Regions from separate parts of the Arthrobacter sp. B3I4 genome, predicted to be linked through region 2. Evidence: riboswitches for the same ligand, from Rfam matches in the RefSeq annotation. Region 2 holds a riboswitch; the other holds the start of a gene.
What was found. A riboswitch is a leader RNA that binds a small molecule or an ion and turns the genes downstream of it on or off. The one in region 2 is predicted to bind thiamine pyrophosphate.

Region 1 (7,073 bases), 760 kb from region 2:
GCGACGACCGCGATATAGACCTGCACGTCGGTGCCGGGAATAGCCGCGATCGAGCCGCCAAAATGGGCCTTCGTGGCCGGGTTGACGACGTTGTAGGCCGCGATGGTGCCGTACGCGATGCCGGCCGCCCAGCCGATGAAGAGCGCCCAACGGTGGAACCACCGGGTGTAGAGTCCGGCCACGATCGCCGGAAAGGTCTGCAGGATCCAGATCCCGCCCAGAAGTTGCATGTTGATCGCCGCCGACTGGTCCATGGCGATGACGAAGATCAGCGCACCGAACTTCACCACCAGGGACGCGATCTTGGAAACGTTCGCTTCCTGACGGGGCGTGGCATCCGGCCTGATCAGGTCACGGTAAATGTTCCGGGTGAAGAGGTTCGCCGCCGCAATGGACATGATGGCGGCCGGGACCAGTGCCCCGATGGCGATGGCCGCGAGCGCGATGCCGGCGAACCAGGCCGGGAACTGATCCAGGAACAGCTGCGGCACCACGAGTTGAGGATTGACGGCACCGTTCAGGTCGATGGGCTTGGTCCCGGCATAAATGGCCGCGTAGCCCAGCAGCGCGAGGAAACCCAGCATCAGGGAGTACAAGGGCAGCACCGCAGCGTTGCGGCGGATGGTGTTCCTGCTCTTCGTCGCCAGGACACCTGTGATCGAGTGCGGGTACATGAACAAAGCCAGGGCGGAGCCCAGAGCCAGGGTCCAGTAGGCCGAATAGCTCGAGGCGCCCGGAATGAACGTGCCCGCCGGTTTGCCCGTCGCCGGGCTGACCGTCCCCAGCTTCGCCTGGGCGGAGTCGAAAATGGGGCCCCAGCCGCCGAACTTGATCGGCAGGTAAATCACCGCGACGATCACCGCCAGGTAGATCAGCAGGTCCTTGACGACGGCGATCAGGGCCGGAGCGCGCAACCCCGAGGTGTACGTGTAGGCGGCCAGCACGACGAACGCGATGATCAGCGGAAGGTCAGTCAGCAGCACGTTCTCGGCGCTGCCTAAACCGAGCACCGTGAGCACCGCCTTGATGCCCACCAGTTGCAGGGCGATGTAGGGCATCGTTGCCACGATGCCGGTGACGGCCACCGCAACGGTCAGTGCCCTGCTGCCGTAGCGGCCGCCAATGAAGTCCGCCGGCGTGACGAATCCGTGCCGGTGCGAGACGGACCACAGCCGGCTCATCAGCAGGAACACGATGGGGTACAGCACGATGGTGTACGGCACCGCGAAGAACCCGCTCACGGCTCCGGTGGCCCACATCGCCGCGGGAACGGCCACGAACGTGTAGGCGGTGTAAAGGTCCCCGCCGAGCAGGAACCAGGTTACCCAGGTCCCGAAGCCCCGGCCGCCGAGGCCCCATTCGTCCAGGCTGTGCAGCCCGGTGGTTTCGTGCCGCCGCCACCGTGCGGCGAAGAACCCAAGGACCGCAACCAGGACGAAGAGGATGATCACAATGGCGAGCGCGACGCCGTTGACCGGACGGTCCGGTGTTGCCAGCGGCGCCAGGGCCGCGGTCATCGCCCCTCCCCCGCACCGGCCAGGCCGCGGACGGCGTCGCGCCGGCGGCGGTCCTCCTTCGTGACGAGCCAGTAGGAGATCCCTACCAGGGCTGCCGTGACAGGGATCCAGGCCATCTGGTACCAGTAGAAGAACGGGATACCGGCCAGCCGCGGTTCATCGAACGAATACGCGGGCACAAACAACGGAACCACGATGGCGACCAGCAAGAGGATTCCGGAAATCACATAGGGACCTGGCCTGGCCGGCCCCCGCGTTGCAACATCGGGACTGGACATCGACGCCTCCTCGACGGGACGGACCTCCGGGGCGGGAAGGGTTCCCGGGACGTGCCGGCGGTCTGCCGGCCGCGTGTCACCGCGGTCGTAGGCAACAGAATAGACACTGGACTAATTCTTCAACAGTGCATAAATGCCCGGCGTTGGTCAGTCCCCGGGGCGGTCCTCCAGGTCAGGGGAACTCGGCTCTGCGGCGCGTTTCGCTTCGTCATCCGCTGGCGTCTCCGCCGGGACCAGATCAGGATCGATGACCGGCGAGAACGCATCGGCGTCAAGGCCTTTGCCTTGGCCTTTACCTTTGATGTCGGCGGCGTCGGGGTCCGGTCCGCCTCCCGCGGGGATCTCGCTCATGGTTCCACGGTAGGAGTCCCGCCCCCGGATTGTCGAGGGCCGGCTCCCAGGCGGCGGCCCTCGAACCGTTTAGAGGAACTCGGCCCGGCCCTCCATCGCGGACGAGGCGAGGGCGTGCTCCCTGCGCGGGATCCGGCCGGCGAGCCGCGCGAGCCGCCCCGCGGCTACGGCATGTTTGAAGGCCTCGCCCATCAGGGTCGGATCCTGGGCCCGGGTCACCGCGGTGGCGAGCAGCACGGCGTCGCAGCCCAGCTCCATCGCAAGGGCGGCGTCGGACGCCGTGCCGATGCCGGCGTCGAGCACCACCGGAACTGATGCCCGGGAGACGATCAGTTCGATGTTGTGCGGGTTTAGGATGCCCAGGCCGGTCCCGATCGGCGCGCCCAGCGGCATCACCGCGGTGGCGCCGAGGTGCTCCAGCCGCAGGGCCAGCACCGGGTCGTCGTTCGTATAGGCGAAGACCTTGAAGCCGCGCCCCACGAGCTGTTCGGTTGCCTCCACGAGCTCCACGGCATCCGGCAGCAGGGTGTGCTCGTCCGCGATCACCTCAAGCTTCACCCAGTCCGTCTCCAGCGCTTCGCGGGCCAGCTCGGCGGTCAGGACGGCGTCCCGGGCGGTGAAGCAGCCGGCGGTGTTGGGCAGCACCCGGATACTGCGCTCTGCGAGCAGCTGGAACAATGAACCGCTCTCGGCCGGCGAGTAGCGGCGCATGGCCACGGTGGTGAGTTCGGTTCCGGACGCCGCCAGCGCGGCGCCGAGGCCGTCCAGGCTTGGCGCGCCGCCGGTGCCCATAATCAGGCGGGAACCCAGTTCCACACCGTCGACCGTCAGCGGGTCCCGACGCAGCTGCTGTCCTGTGCTCGGCCCTGCAGCGTTCGGCTCTGCAGCGTTCGGCTCTGCTGCAGCCAGCGTTGTTTCCTCCATGGCGTTCATCCTCCCTGTACTGCGGTGACGAGTTCGACGTCGTCGCCCTCGGCGAGCGCGGTCACGTGCCACTGGCTGCGCGGCACAACCTCGGCATTGCGGGCGACGGCGACGCCGAGTTTCCGGCCGTCGGTAGCCTGCCCGTCGGAGGACAGCGGCCTGCCGGTGACCCCGCTGACGAGGGCGCCGACGGTGGCACCCTGGGCGACGGCGTGCTGTGCTCCGTTGAGCCTGATGTTCATGCTGGTTCCCTGTCTGTCGTGGAGATATTTGCCCCTGCTGCGCCGGCACTGGAGAAACCGCGTGCGGAGAAGGCCTGAGCGGAGATGGCCTGAGCGGGGATTGCCTGACCGGAGAAGCGGTCCGGGCGGAAGGCGGCCCAGCGCGGATCCGGCGTCCCGTCGAGCAGTTGGCGGCAGATGACGGCGGCCGCCGGGGTGAGGAGCACCCCGTGGCGGAAGAAGCCGGTGGCAATGATTAGCCCCCCGCACTCGGGCCCGCCCGGGGATTGGGCCATCCTGCCCAGCAGCGGGGCGTTGTCCGGAGTGCCTGGCCGCGCCCGCGCCGTGGCTTCAAGCAGTTCCAGTTCCGCGACGGCCGGGACCAGCTGCTGTGCATCGCGCAGCAGCTGATAGACGCCTCCCGCGGACACTGCCGTCGGGTCCGCCGGCGCGTCCTCCCGCTGGGTGGCGCCGATCACGACGGTGCCGTCCCCGCGCGGGACGATGTAGACCGGGACGCCGCGGACCAAGCCGCGGACGGTGGAGCGCAGCAGGGGCCTAAGCCGTTGCGGCACCCGAAGACGCAGGATGTCCCCGTAGACAGGCCGCAGCGGCAGCCGCAGTCCCTCGGGAAGACCCTGCAGGTCTGCCGCTCCGAGTCCGTTGGCCACGATCGTTTCACCGGCCCGGATTTCCCCGCCGCCCTCCAGCTCTATGCCGGCCACGTGTCCGTCTTCCCAGAGCAGTCCGGCTGCCCGCCGCCGCACGCCGGTATACCGGCTGCTCGCCGCCAGCAGCTCGCCGATCCGGGTCAGCAGCGTGCGCGGGTCCACTTGGTGGTCGGCCGGGATGTCGAAGGCGCAGGAGATTCCGGGGCTCAGCAGCGGTTCGCGCCCGCGCGCCTGACGGACCGTCAGCGGTTCAACGCCAAGACCGGAAGCCTGTTGCACGATTCGCAGGTCCTCGAGCGCCCGGCGGTCGGCGGCGTCCGCCCCGACGGCGAGGGTCGGCGTCGTGAGATACCCGGTGTCCCCCGCGCCGGCGCCGCCGTCCGGGTGGCCGTCGGCGCCGGCTGCCAGGGCCGCGGCGAAGCCGGGCCAGAGCCGGGCGGCTTCCAGCATCAGGGCCAGCAGCTCCTCCTCCTGGTAATGGAGTTCGCTGACCGGCGCGAGCATGCCGGCGGCGGCCCAGCTGGCCCCGGCGCCAGGCGCGTCGTCAACCAGTGCGACGGAGCGGCCGGACCGGAGGGCCTCCCAGGCAATGCCGCAGCCGACCACTCCGCCGCCAATGACGACGACGTCGCAGTGTCCGGTGGGTGTGGCGGATGGTGGGACCATGGCTTCCTTCCCTACGCCGGTACTAACCGGATCAGGTCAAGCGGTCGGCTCTGATGCCCTCTCAGCCCGGCGCCGTGGAAAGGCTGCGCGGGCTCCCGCAGTATCCGCCCAGTGTAGAGGAACTACCCTTAGACCATGAGCCAGGACCTCCACACCACCGCCCGCCTGTACCTGTGCACCGATGGCCGGAAGGAGCGCGGCGACTTTGAAGACTTCGTCGATGCTGCTTTTGCCGGCGGCGTTGACATCATCCAGTTGCGGGACAAGTCCCTGGAGGCCGCCGAGGAGCTTGAACTGCTGAAGGTGCTGCATGCGGCGGCGGCCCGGCACGGCCGGCTCTGGGCGGTCAACGACCGTGCAGATATCGCTTCGCTCTCCCACGCACCGGTGTTCCACGTCGGACAACGGGACATCCCCTTCGCCGCCGCCCGGGATTTCCTGGGCAAGGGCACTGTAATCGGCATGTCCACGCACAGCCCGGACCAGGTTGACGCCGCCATCGCCGCGGCACCGGGCCGGCGCGGGCTCGACTACTTCTGCGTGGGGCCGGTGTGGGCCACCCCGACGAAGCCGGGCCGGGCCGCCGTCGGGCTGGAGCTGGTGCGCTACGCCGCGGAGGCGATCGCACGGGCCGAGGGCGGCGACGCCGGACGGGTTCCCGGGGTGGTGCCGTGGTTCGCGATCGGCGGCATTGACCTCACCAACGTGGAACAGGTGGTCGAGGCGGGCGCCCGGCGCGTCGTGGTGGTCCGGGCCATCACCGAGGCCGCTGACCCGGAAGGCGCGGCGCGGGCGCTGCTCGCCGCACTCGACGCCGGGGCAGACGCAACTGCCGCTGCGGCCACCGCGTCCGGCGCTGCCAACGCCGTCGGAAACCCCGGGAACTAGCAGCAGCACTTCCGGCCGGCCCCGCTCCCCCGGCGCGGCCGTGACCGGGCCCGCCGGCCCTCGCCGCCGCCCGGGCCGATGTTTCAAGACTATTGGCGGAAATCGGGCTAACCTGATTTTCGTGTCTCATCATCGCCTGACGCCAAGCGTCCGCCAGCAACAGAACCAGCTTGCCCAGGCGCTCAATGCATTGCGCACCACCCTGGAGCTGCCGGGACCGTTCCCGGAAGATGTGCTCCGGGATGCCGAGGCTGCCGTAGCCAGCCACGAACTGCCGGAACTGGACCTCACGCATGTGGACTTTGTGACCATCGACCCGGCGTCCTCGACGGACCTGGACCAGGCGTTGTTCATCGATCGCGCAGGCGAGGGCTATAAGGTTTTCTACGCCATCGCCGATGTCCCCTCCTTCGTGGCCCCCGGCAGTGCCCTCGACGCCGAGACCCGCCGACGCGGGCAGACGTTCTACACCCCGGAGGGCAGGATTCCGCTGCACCCTGAGGTGATCAGTGAAGCGGCGGGCAGCCTCTTGGCAGGCCAGCTTTGCGCGGCGTTCGTCTGGGAGTTTGAGTTGGACGGCGCCGCCGAGGTCACCACCGTGCTGGTGCGGCGAGCGCAGGTCCGCAGCCGGGCCAAGCTGAGCTACGCCGGGGTTCAGGCCGAGCTCGACGGCGGCACCGCGGACCCGTTGCTTCAGCTGCTCCGGGAGGTCGGCAGCAAGCGGGTGGAACTGGAGCGGCTGCGCGGCGGAGCGAGCCTGAACATGCCGGACCAGGAAATCGAGCAGCTCCCCGACGGCGGCTACCGGATCGTCGCCGCCCCGCCGCTTCCAGTGGAGGACTGGAACGCGCAGATCTCGCTGATGACCGGCATGGCCGCCGCAGGCCTCATGCTTGAAGGCAAGGTCGGCATCCTGCGCACCATGCCAGCCCCGGACGAGAGCTCGCTGCGGCACTTCCGGCGCCAGACCGGCGCCCTGGGCAAGCCGTGGGACGGGCAGATCAGTTACGGGGAGTACCTTCGCACCCTGGACCCGACGGACCCGCGCCAGCTGGCGATCGTGCACTCGGCCGGCATGCTGTTCCGCGGCGCCGGCTACACGCCCTTCGACGGCGACGTCCCCGAGGATGCCCTCCAGTCGGCCATCGGCGCGGCGTACGCCCACTCGACGGCCCCGCTGCGGCGCCTGATCGACCGTTTCGTCCTGGTGATCTGCGAGGCCCTTTCCAACGGCTCCGAGGTTCCCGCGTGGGCCCGGGAGGCGCTGCCGTCGCTGCCGGCCATCATGGCGGCCTCGGACCAACTGGCCGCCAAGCTGGAGCGGCTGTCCCTGGACACGGTGGAGGCCGCGCTGCTGAGCAACCACATCGGGCAGGAGTTCGACGCCGTCGTCATCTCCGGCTCCAAACCCGCCAAAAACGGCATGGCCAACGGCACGGGAAGCAGCAACGGCAACGGCAAGGGGAACGGCAATGGTCCTTCCGGGATCGTGCAGATTGCTGAGCCCGCCGTCACCGCCCGCTGCCCCGGCGAGCTGCAGTCCGGCACCCAGGTCCG
Region 2 (7,073 bases):
CCCGGCCAGGGTCAGGGCGAAGGTGGACTTTCCGGAACCGTTCGGGCCGGTGACGGTGAGTGCCTGCCCGGCCCGGACCTGCGCCGTGATTCCCGTTTGCACCGGCAGAGGCGGGATGGGGGCGAACCGCTTGAGCAGGCCGCCGCGGCGGCGCCGTTCGCGGGACACAGCCAGTTCCTCCGCCGCCATCAGCAACCGGCCAGTCCCACCGCCGGGCGCACCGTCCGTCCCGGCCCCGCCGTCGGGCGCGCCTCCCGTCCCAGCGCCGCCCGTCGCGGCAGCGCCGACTGTCCCGCCCCGCAGGCGGGTGGCCGGCACATGGCCGGGCACCCAGACGCCGGCACCGATGAGCATCTCCCGCGCCTGCTCCAGCACCGAGTCCGGCGGACCGTCGAGCAACACCGCGGAGGCCGCGGCGGATCCGGGCTGCAGCACCACGATCCGGTCCACAAGGTCTTTCCAGACGGCCACCCGGTGCTCCACCACCACCAGCGTGGCGCCGGTCCTGTCCAGGCTGCGTCCGACGGCGTCGCGGACCTCCAGGACGCCGGCCGGGTCGAGGTTCGCTGTTGGTTCGTCCAATAGCAGCAGCCCCGGCCGCATCGCCAGGATTCCGGCGAGCGCGAGTCGCTGCTTTTGGCCGCCGGACAGCGCCGATGTCGGGTGCTGCAGCGGAAGCCCGCCCAGCCCGACGTCGTCGAGCGCTTCGGCCACGCGGCGCCAGATAGCGTCAGGGGACACGGCGAGGTTTTCCGCCCCGAACGCGACGTCGTCGCCGACGCGGGACAGCACGACCTGGGTTTCCGGGTCCTGCTGCACGAGGCCGGCCCGGCCGCGCGCCGCCCGCGGCGCGGCCCCGTCGATCAGCAGGCTCCCGGTCTCATCCGAGTCCCCTGGGTCTGCGGCGGAGCCGTCGGCGGAGGGATCCCCGAGCACCCCGGCGAGGGCGTGCAGCAGCGTGGATTTGCCGGAGCCGGAGGGCCCCAGCAGCAGCACCCGCTCGCCCGGGCGAATGTCCAGATCCAATCCGCGGACGGCGGGCCGGGACCGGCCGGCATGCCGCCAGCCCCAGCCGCGGGCGGTCACCCCGGCCGGGCGGACGTCGTTGAACGATGTCATGGACAGGAAAACATCAGGAGAACACGGGTTCCGAGGCCGCTTTGCGGGACGCGAACGAAAAGAGCACCCCGGTCCTGGCCAGGCCGCGGGTGGCCAGCCAGGACAGCCCGCCGGCGATCACAGCACCCGAGACGGCGCAGAAGACGATGTAGGCGGCCTTATCGCCGGCTTCGTACGCGATGTTCCAGCCCCACGGCAGGAAGGAGTCGTTCAAGCCGCAGAACAGGCCCGCCCCGGCGCCGGCCAGCAGGGACACCGGGAGGTTGAACTTCCGGTAGAGGAAGGCCGCGAAGACGAGCTCAGCGCCGAGGCCCTGCAGGACGCCGGAGATCAGCACGGTGGTTCCGTACTGTGAGCCCATGATCAGCTCACCGGTAGCGGCGACGGCCTCGCAGAACAAGGCCGCGCCCGGCTTGCGGACCACGAGCATGCCCAGCACCGCCGGGATCATCCAGCCGCCCGCGTAGAGCCCGGTCAGCGGCGGGTACACCGCGTTGAGCGGAACCGAGATGAGGTTGGAGCCCTGGGACCAGGCCCAGAAGATCACCCCGCCGGCGACGGCGATCAGGGCCGCCAGCACGATGTCGACCACGCGCCAGCTGTACTTCCGTGTGGTCAGGGTCTGCTTTGCAGAAATGTCAGTCATGTCGTCCTCCTGAGGTACAGGAGGGGAGGGTGCTCCGGCGTGCGTGGCCTCCGCCACGGATGCCGGGCATCCTGAGAACTCGACTCCCTTGCGCCGGTACTAACCGGATCAGGTTCGAGGGTCTGCGGCTGTCCGCACTCTCAGCGCCCACCTACGGTCCCCTGGACTGCTCCAGTGATGCCCGACGGCGGCGCTCCCCTGTCGTATGTAATTCGCCCTTGTGGGCTGGCTCAGTCTACACCCGGCGGGCCCCACCGGTACGGAATCGATCCCCTCGGGGGGCCACACGCCGTGGCCCGCGGCCCGGGCAGGCCGACCCGGCGTTGACGCTAGGCTAGGGGCAGCCCTGTTTCCTCCCGCAAGGAGTACGAACCATGAACATCGTCATCAAGCTGCTCGGCACCGGCATCAGCCTGGTCGCCGGTTTTGCCGGCACCAAACTCGTCGACACCGTCTGGGAGAAGACCACGGGCAACAAGCCCCCCAAGGGACACGACGACGACGTACCCACTACGCTGCGCCAGGCCCTCACCTTCGCGCTGATCTCGGCCTCGGTCAGTGCCATCATCCAGGTCCTCGCCAACCGTGGCACCCAGCGCGCTATCACCCGCTTCGCCAAGACCCAGGACCTGGTTTAGCCACTCCGCTCAGGCACTCAGATCCCGGCGCATGATGAGCCGGGGCATCCCGCTTGCGACCGCATCGGTGGTCCCGATCACCCGGAATGCGGCCTTCTCGAACATTGAGCGGGTGCCGACGAAGGCCATGGTGAGGTCCATCCGTCCCGCCGGATCCACAGGGTACGCCTCGATCGCCGGCGCCCCGCGCGACGCTGCATAGGCGACGGCTCCCTGAATGAGGTGTCCCGTGACGCCCTGCTTGCGGTGGCCGCTGCGCACGACCACGCAGATGATGCTCCAGACCGGGACACCGTCCACGGGCCGGAAGAGCTTCGAGGCCTGCAGACGCGGGATCTCGGATCGAGGACCCACGCTGCACCACCCGACAGGCTCACCGTCGCGGTAGGTGAGCACCCCTGGCGGATTCTCACGCTCGCACAGCCGGCGCATGGCCTGTTCCCGGCCGCCGCCGAGCTCCTCGATGTCCTTGACGCGGAGACGGTGCGAGAGGCACCAACAGTGGGTCACCCGCCGGCTGGGGTTGATGACGTCGGCGAAGTCCTCGAAACGGTCCGGGGTGACCGGGTCGGTCTGCCAGCTTGGTGTCGCCGCGGCTTCGGTCATGGAGCCATTCTGCCGCGCCTGTTCGGTGGTTGCCTAGGCTCCCCGTACCGGACTTACTCCGCGTCGCCGGTGAACCCGCGCTCCCCGGCCGCCTGCTGCACGACAGCTTCGAGCTCGTCGGCGCTCAGCAGTTCCGGATGCAGGTGTTTGGTGCGGTAACCGGCCCGGCCCACCATATGGGCCGAGACCGGCACCGTCAGCAGCTGGAAGATCCACGCCACCACGAGCACCGGCCACACCCACCAGGTGCGCATCTGCAGCCCCACCGCGGACAGCAGCAGAAACAGTCCCAGCACCTGGGGCTTCGTGGCGGCGTGCATCCGGCTCATCAGGTCCGGGAACCGCAGCAGGCCGATCGCCGCGCCGAGGGACATCAGCGCGCCGAGCACCATGAACACTGCCGAGACGGCGTCGATCACGGCGTCGGCGGAAAACGTCTCAGAATTCATTGGGCTGCTTCCTCCGGTCGGCGACAAAGCGGGCCACAGTCACGGACCCGACAAAGCCGATGATGGAAATGGCGACCAGCAGCATCAGGTTGTTCAGGTGCCGGTTCACGGCCATGTCAATGCATAGCGCGGCGCCGAGGATGGCCAGCAGGACATCGGCCGCCAGCACCCGGTCCAGCAGCGAAGGCCCCCGCGCGATGCGGATGATCGCGCCCCCGGCTGCGAGGGACAGCACGACGGCGGTGACGGCCAGGACAAACGGCATCATGCGCCCACCTCCCGGTTTAGCGCGGCGACTTCGGCCCGGGTGCCCATGATCCGGATCAACCCGGCCTCGGCGTCGCGGACCTCCTTGCGGAGTTTGGCCGCGTCGACGGCGTCGCGGACGTTGATGCCGTGGATGTAGAGCGTGGAGGTGGTCCGGTCCACCTCCACCACCAGGGAGCCTGGGATCAGGGAGATGACGTGGCCGGTTGCGGTCACCAGCAGGTCGGAGTGGCTCCGAAGCGGGACGGCGACGACGGCGCTGATCACCCGGGGCCCGCGGAGCACGGCCAGGGACAGGACCTGGAAGCTGGCAGCCACCACTTTGGCCAGGAATCCGACAGCGAACGTCACGGCGCGCAGCACGTTGAAGCGGCCGCCCAGCTCTACCGGCGGCAAGTAAAACATTCGGGCCACCAGCACTGCGATCAAGGCCCCGAAGAGCAGGTTGCCGGCGCTGAAGTCCTGCCAGAGCGCTCCCCAGACGATCACGAGCCAGACCAGCAGCGGGAGTTCCTGGCGCAGCGAAATCCGCTTCCCCGTCATTTCGACCCCTCCTGCCGCAGCGGCTGGGCGATCGCTGGGACCGACGCCTCGTCACCGAGCACGGCCTGGATATAGGACGAGCGGTTCAGCATTTCCTCGGCCGACTGCCCGGAGACCCGGAAAAGTGGCCCGGCAAAGACGGTCAGGGCCACCCCGGCCAGCACCAGGCCAAGCGTCGAGCCCACCATCGTCCGCGGCAGCAGGGTGACGTTCTGTTGGCCGGCACGCTCACCGGTGCTTGTGTTGCCGGGAGCTGCGAGAAGCACGGGATCCGGAGACTCGGCATCCTCGGGCTTCCGCCAGAAGGCACGGTTCCAGACCCTGGCGACGGCCAGCAGCGTGAGCAGGCTTGTCAGCACGCCGCCGGCCACCAGGGCGTACGCCAGCGGGGTGCCGAGGGCAACCCCGGCCTGCAGCAGGCCCAGCTTGCCGAGGAAGCCGGAGAACGGGGGTATGCCGGCCAGATTCATGGCCGGCACGAAGAACAGCACGGCCAGCACCGGTGAGAGCTTGGCCAGCCCTGCGACCCGGTCCACCGAGGAGCTTCCGGCGCGGCGTTCGATCAGCCCGGTGACCAGGAACAGGCTGGTCTGGATGGTGATGTGGTGGGCCACGTAAAACACTGCAGCGCCCAGCCCGGCCACGGATGACATCGCCAGGCCGAAGACCATGTAGCCGATGTGGCTGACGAGAGTAAAGGAGAGCAACCGCTTGATGTCGCTTTGCGCCAGCGCACCGAGAATGCCCACCACCATGGTTAGCAGCGCCGCGACCATCAGCGGGGTGTTGAACGTGTCCCCCGGGAAGAGCAGCGTCTCGGTGCGGACCATCGCATAGACGCCGACCTTGGTGAGCAGGCCGGCGAACACGGCCGTGACCGGTGCCGGCGCCGTCGGATAGGAGTCAGGCAGCCAGAAACTCAGCGGGAAGACGGCGGCCTTGATGCCGAAGGCCACCAGCAGCATCACGTGCAGCAGGTCCCGGGTGCCCTGGTCCAGGCCACCGAGTTTGATGGCCAGGTCCGCCATGTTGATGGTTCCGGTGGCGCCGTAGACCATCGCGATGGCGATCAGGAAGAGCACCGAAGACACCACGGAGACCACCACGTAGGTCACGCCCGCGCGGATCCGGGGCCCTGTCCCGCCGAGGGTCATCAGCACGTAGCTGGCGGTCAGCAGGATTTCGAAGCCCACGTAGAGGTTGAAGAGATCGCCGGAGAGGAAAGCGTTGGACACCCCGGCCACCAGGATCAGGTAGGTGGGGTGGAAGATCGACACCGGGGCGTCCCGGTCGCCGTCGGCCATGCCCTGGCCGGTGGCGTACACCAGCACGGCCAGGCTGACCGTGGAGGACACCACGAGCATCAGCGAGGAGAACTGGTCCACCACCATCACGATGCCCCAGGGCGGGAGCCAGCCGCCGATGCTCACCGCTGCCGTGCCGCCCTCCCACACGGAGGCCAGGAGCCAGCATTCCAGCATCAGGGTCAGGGAGAGCAGCGCAATACTCACGCTCCGCTGCGCCCGGGGATTCCGGATCAACAGGAAGGTCAGGGCGGCACCCAGGATGGGGAGGACAACGGCGAGCGGGGCAAAGCTTGCGATGTTCACTTGGACCCTCTTTCCTGGTTGAGGGTGGCGTTGCGGGAGCCGTGCTGTTCCTCGGCGGCGGCGTCCGCCGCCGGCATCAGGCGTCCGCCGACCTGGACGGTTTCCGGGGCGTCGGTTCCGCCGTCCACGAGCGGGAACTCCGAGGTCTCCACCGGGATGACGGCGTCGTCCTCGGCGTCGAAGCTGGGGGTCTCAGCGACGCGGCGGTCTTCCGCGTCGTCCTGGATGTCGTCCTGCCGCGCCAGCACCCAGGTGCGGTAGATGATGCCGAGCATGAAAGCGGTGACGGCGAAGGAAATCACGATCGAGGTCAGGATCAGCGCCTGCGGCAGCGGGTCGCTGTAGTCGCCGGCGGCTGTGTCCTTGGTATAGAAGGGGGCCAGGCCCGCGTAGCCGCCGGTGGCAAGAATCAGCAGGTTGGTCGCATTGGCCAGCAGCATCAGGCCGAGCAGGACCCGGGTGAGGCTGCGTTCCAGGAGCAGGTAGATGCCGCAGGCGTACAGCGCGCCCATTACCGTCAGCAGGGTCAGGTTGACGCTCATGCTCTCCCCCTGGCGCTGGTTCCGGCCGGGGCTCCGGCCTGGTTGGGCGATTCGTCAGCCGCCTGCATTTCGAAGTGTTCGTCGATTTCCGCGCCGAGGCTGCGCAGCACGTCGAGGACCAGACCGACGACGACGATGTACACGCCGATGTCAAAGATGGTGGAGGTAACGAACTTGATGTCACCGAAGACCGGCAGCCAGACTTCGATGATTGCGCTCTGGAAGACTTGGCCGCCCAGCAGCAACGGAGCCACCCCTGAGGCGGCGGCGGTCGCCAGGCCGGTCCCCAGCAGTGCGCCGGCACTGATCGGGGTCGCTTCGCGCAGTTCGAAGCGGCCGCCGGCGAGGTAGCGGATGGTGAGCGCGAGCCCGGCCATGAGCCCGCCGGCGAAGCCGCCGCCCGGGAGGTTGTGGCCGGCGAGCAGCAGGTAGACGGAGAAAACAATCATCGAGTGGAAGATCAGCCGGGTAACGACTTCAAAAATGATTGACCGGCGTTCCGGTGCCAGCGTCCGCCCGGCCACAAGCCACGCATCACGTGTCGAGGCCGCAAACCGCCGGCTCAGGGCCAGGGCCGCGTTGTCCCGGGTGTGGGCTGGAGCCGCCTTCCGGCGCCCGACGGTTCCCTCGGCGATGGTTGCGGACCGCAGGAT

Region 1: it holds a riboswitch for thiamine pyrophosphate, as region 2 does, so the genes downstream of both, thiO (glycine oxidase ThiO) here and QFZ61_RS04765 (ECF transporter S component) in region 2, are expected to answer to the same signal.

The regions. Positions count from the first base shown of each region.
Region 1 covers NZ_JAUSYK010000001.1:1,762,934-1,770,006, reverse strand. Annotated here, with positions in the region: gene mctP (monocarboxylate uptake permease MctP) at 1-1,517, opposite strand, end outside; gene QFZ61_RS08355 (DUF3311 domain-containing protein) at 1,514-1,795, opposite strand; gene QFZ61_RS08350 (hypothetical protein) at 1,943-2,146, opposite strand; gene QFZ61_RS08345 (thiazole synthase) at 2,216-3,070, opposite strand; gene thiS (sulfur carrier protein ThiS) at 3,076-3,312, opposite strand; gene thiO (glycine oxidase ThiO) at 3,309-4,628, opposite strand; TPP riboswitch at 4,620-4,737, opposite strand; gene thiE (thiamine phosphate synthase) at 4,764-5,516, shown strand; gene QFZ61_RS08325 (RNB domain-containing ribonuclease) at 5,638-7,073, shown strand, end outside.
Region 2 covers NZ_JAUSYK010000001.1:1,005,857-1,012,929, reverse strand. Annotated here, with positions in the region: gene QFZ61_RS04770 (ABC transporter ATP-binding protein) at 1-1,119, opposite strand, end outside; gene QFZ61_RS04765 (ECF transporter S component) at 1,133-1,765, opposite strand; TPP riboswitch at 1,833-1,975, opposite strand; gene QFZ61_RS04760 (DUF4235 domain-containing protein) at 2,140-2,403, shown strand; gene QFZ61_RS04755 (GNAT family N-acetyltransferase) at 2,413-3,009, opposite strand; gene mnhG (monovalent cation/H(+) antiporter subunit G) at 3,063-3,458, opposite strand; gene QFZ61_RS04745 (monovalent cation/H+ antiporter complex subunit F) at 3,448-3,726, opposite strand; gene QFZ61_RS04740 (Na+/H+ antiporter subunit E) at 3,723-4,268, opposite strand; gene QFZ61_RS04735 (Na+/H+ antiporter subunit D) at 4,265-5,878, opposite strand; gene QFZ61_RS04730 (Na(+)/H(+) antiporter subunit C) at 5,875-6,420, opposite strand; gene QFZ61_RS04725 (Na+/H+ antiporter subunit A) at 6,417-7,073, opposite strand, start outside.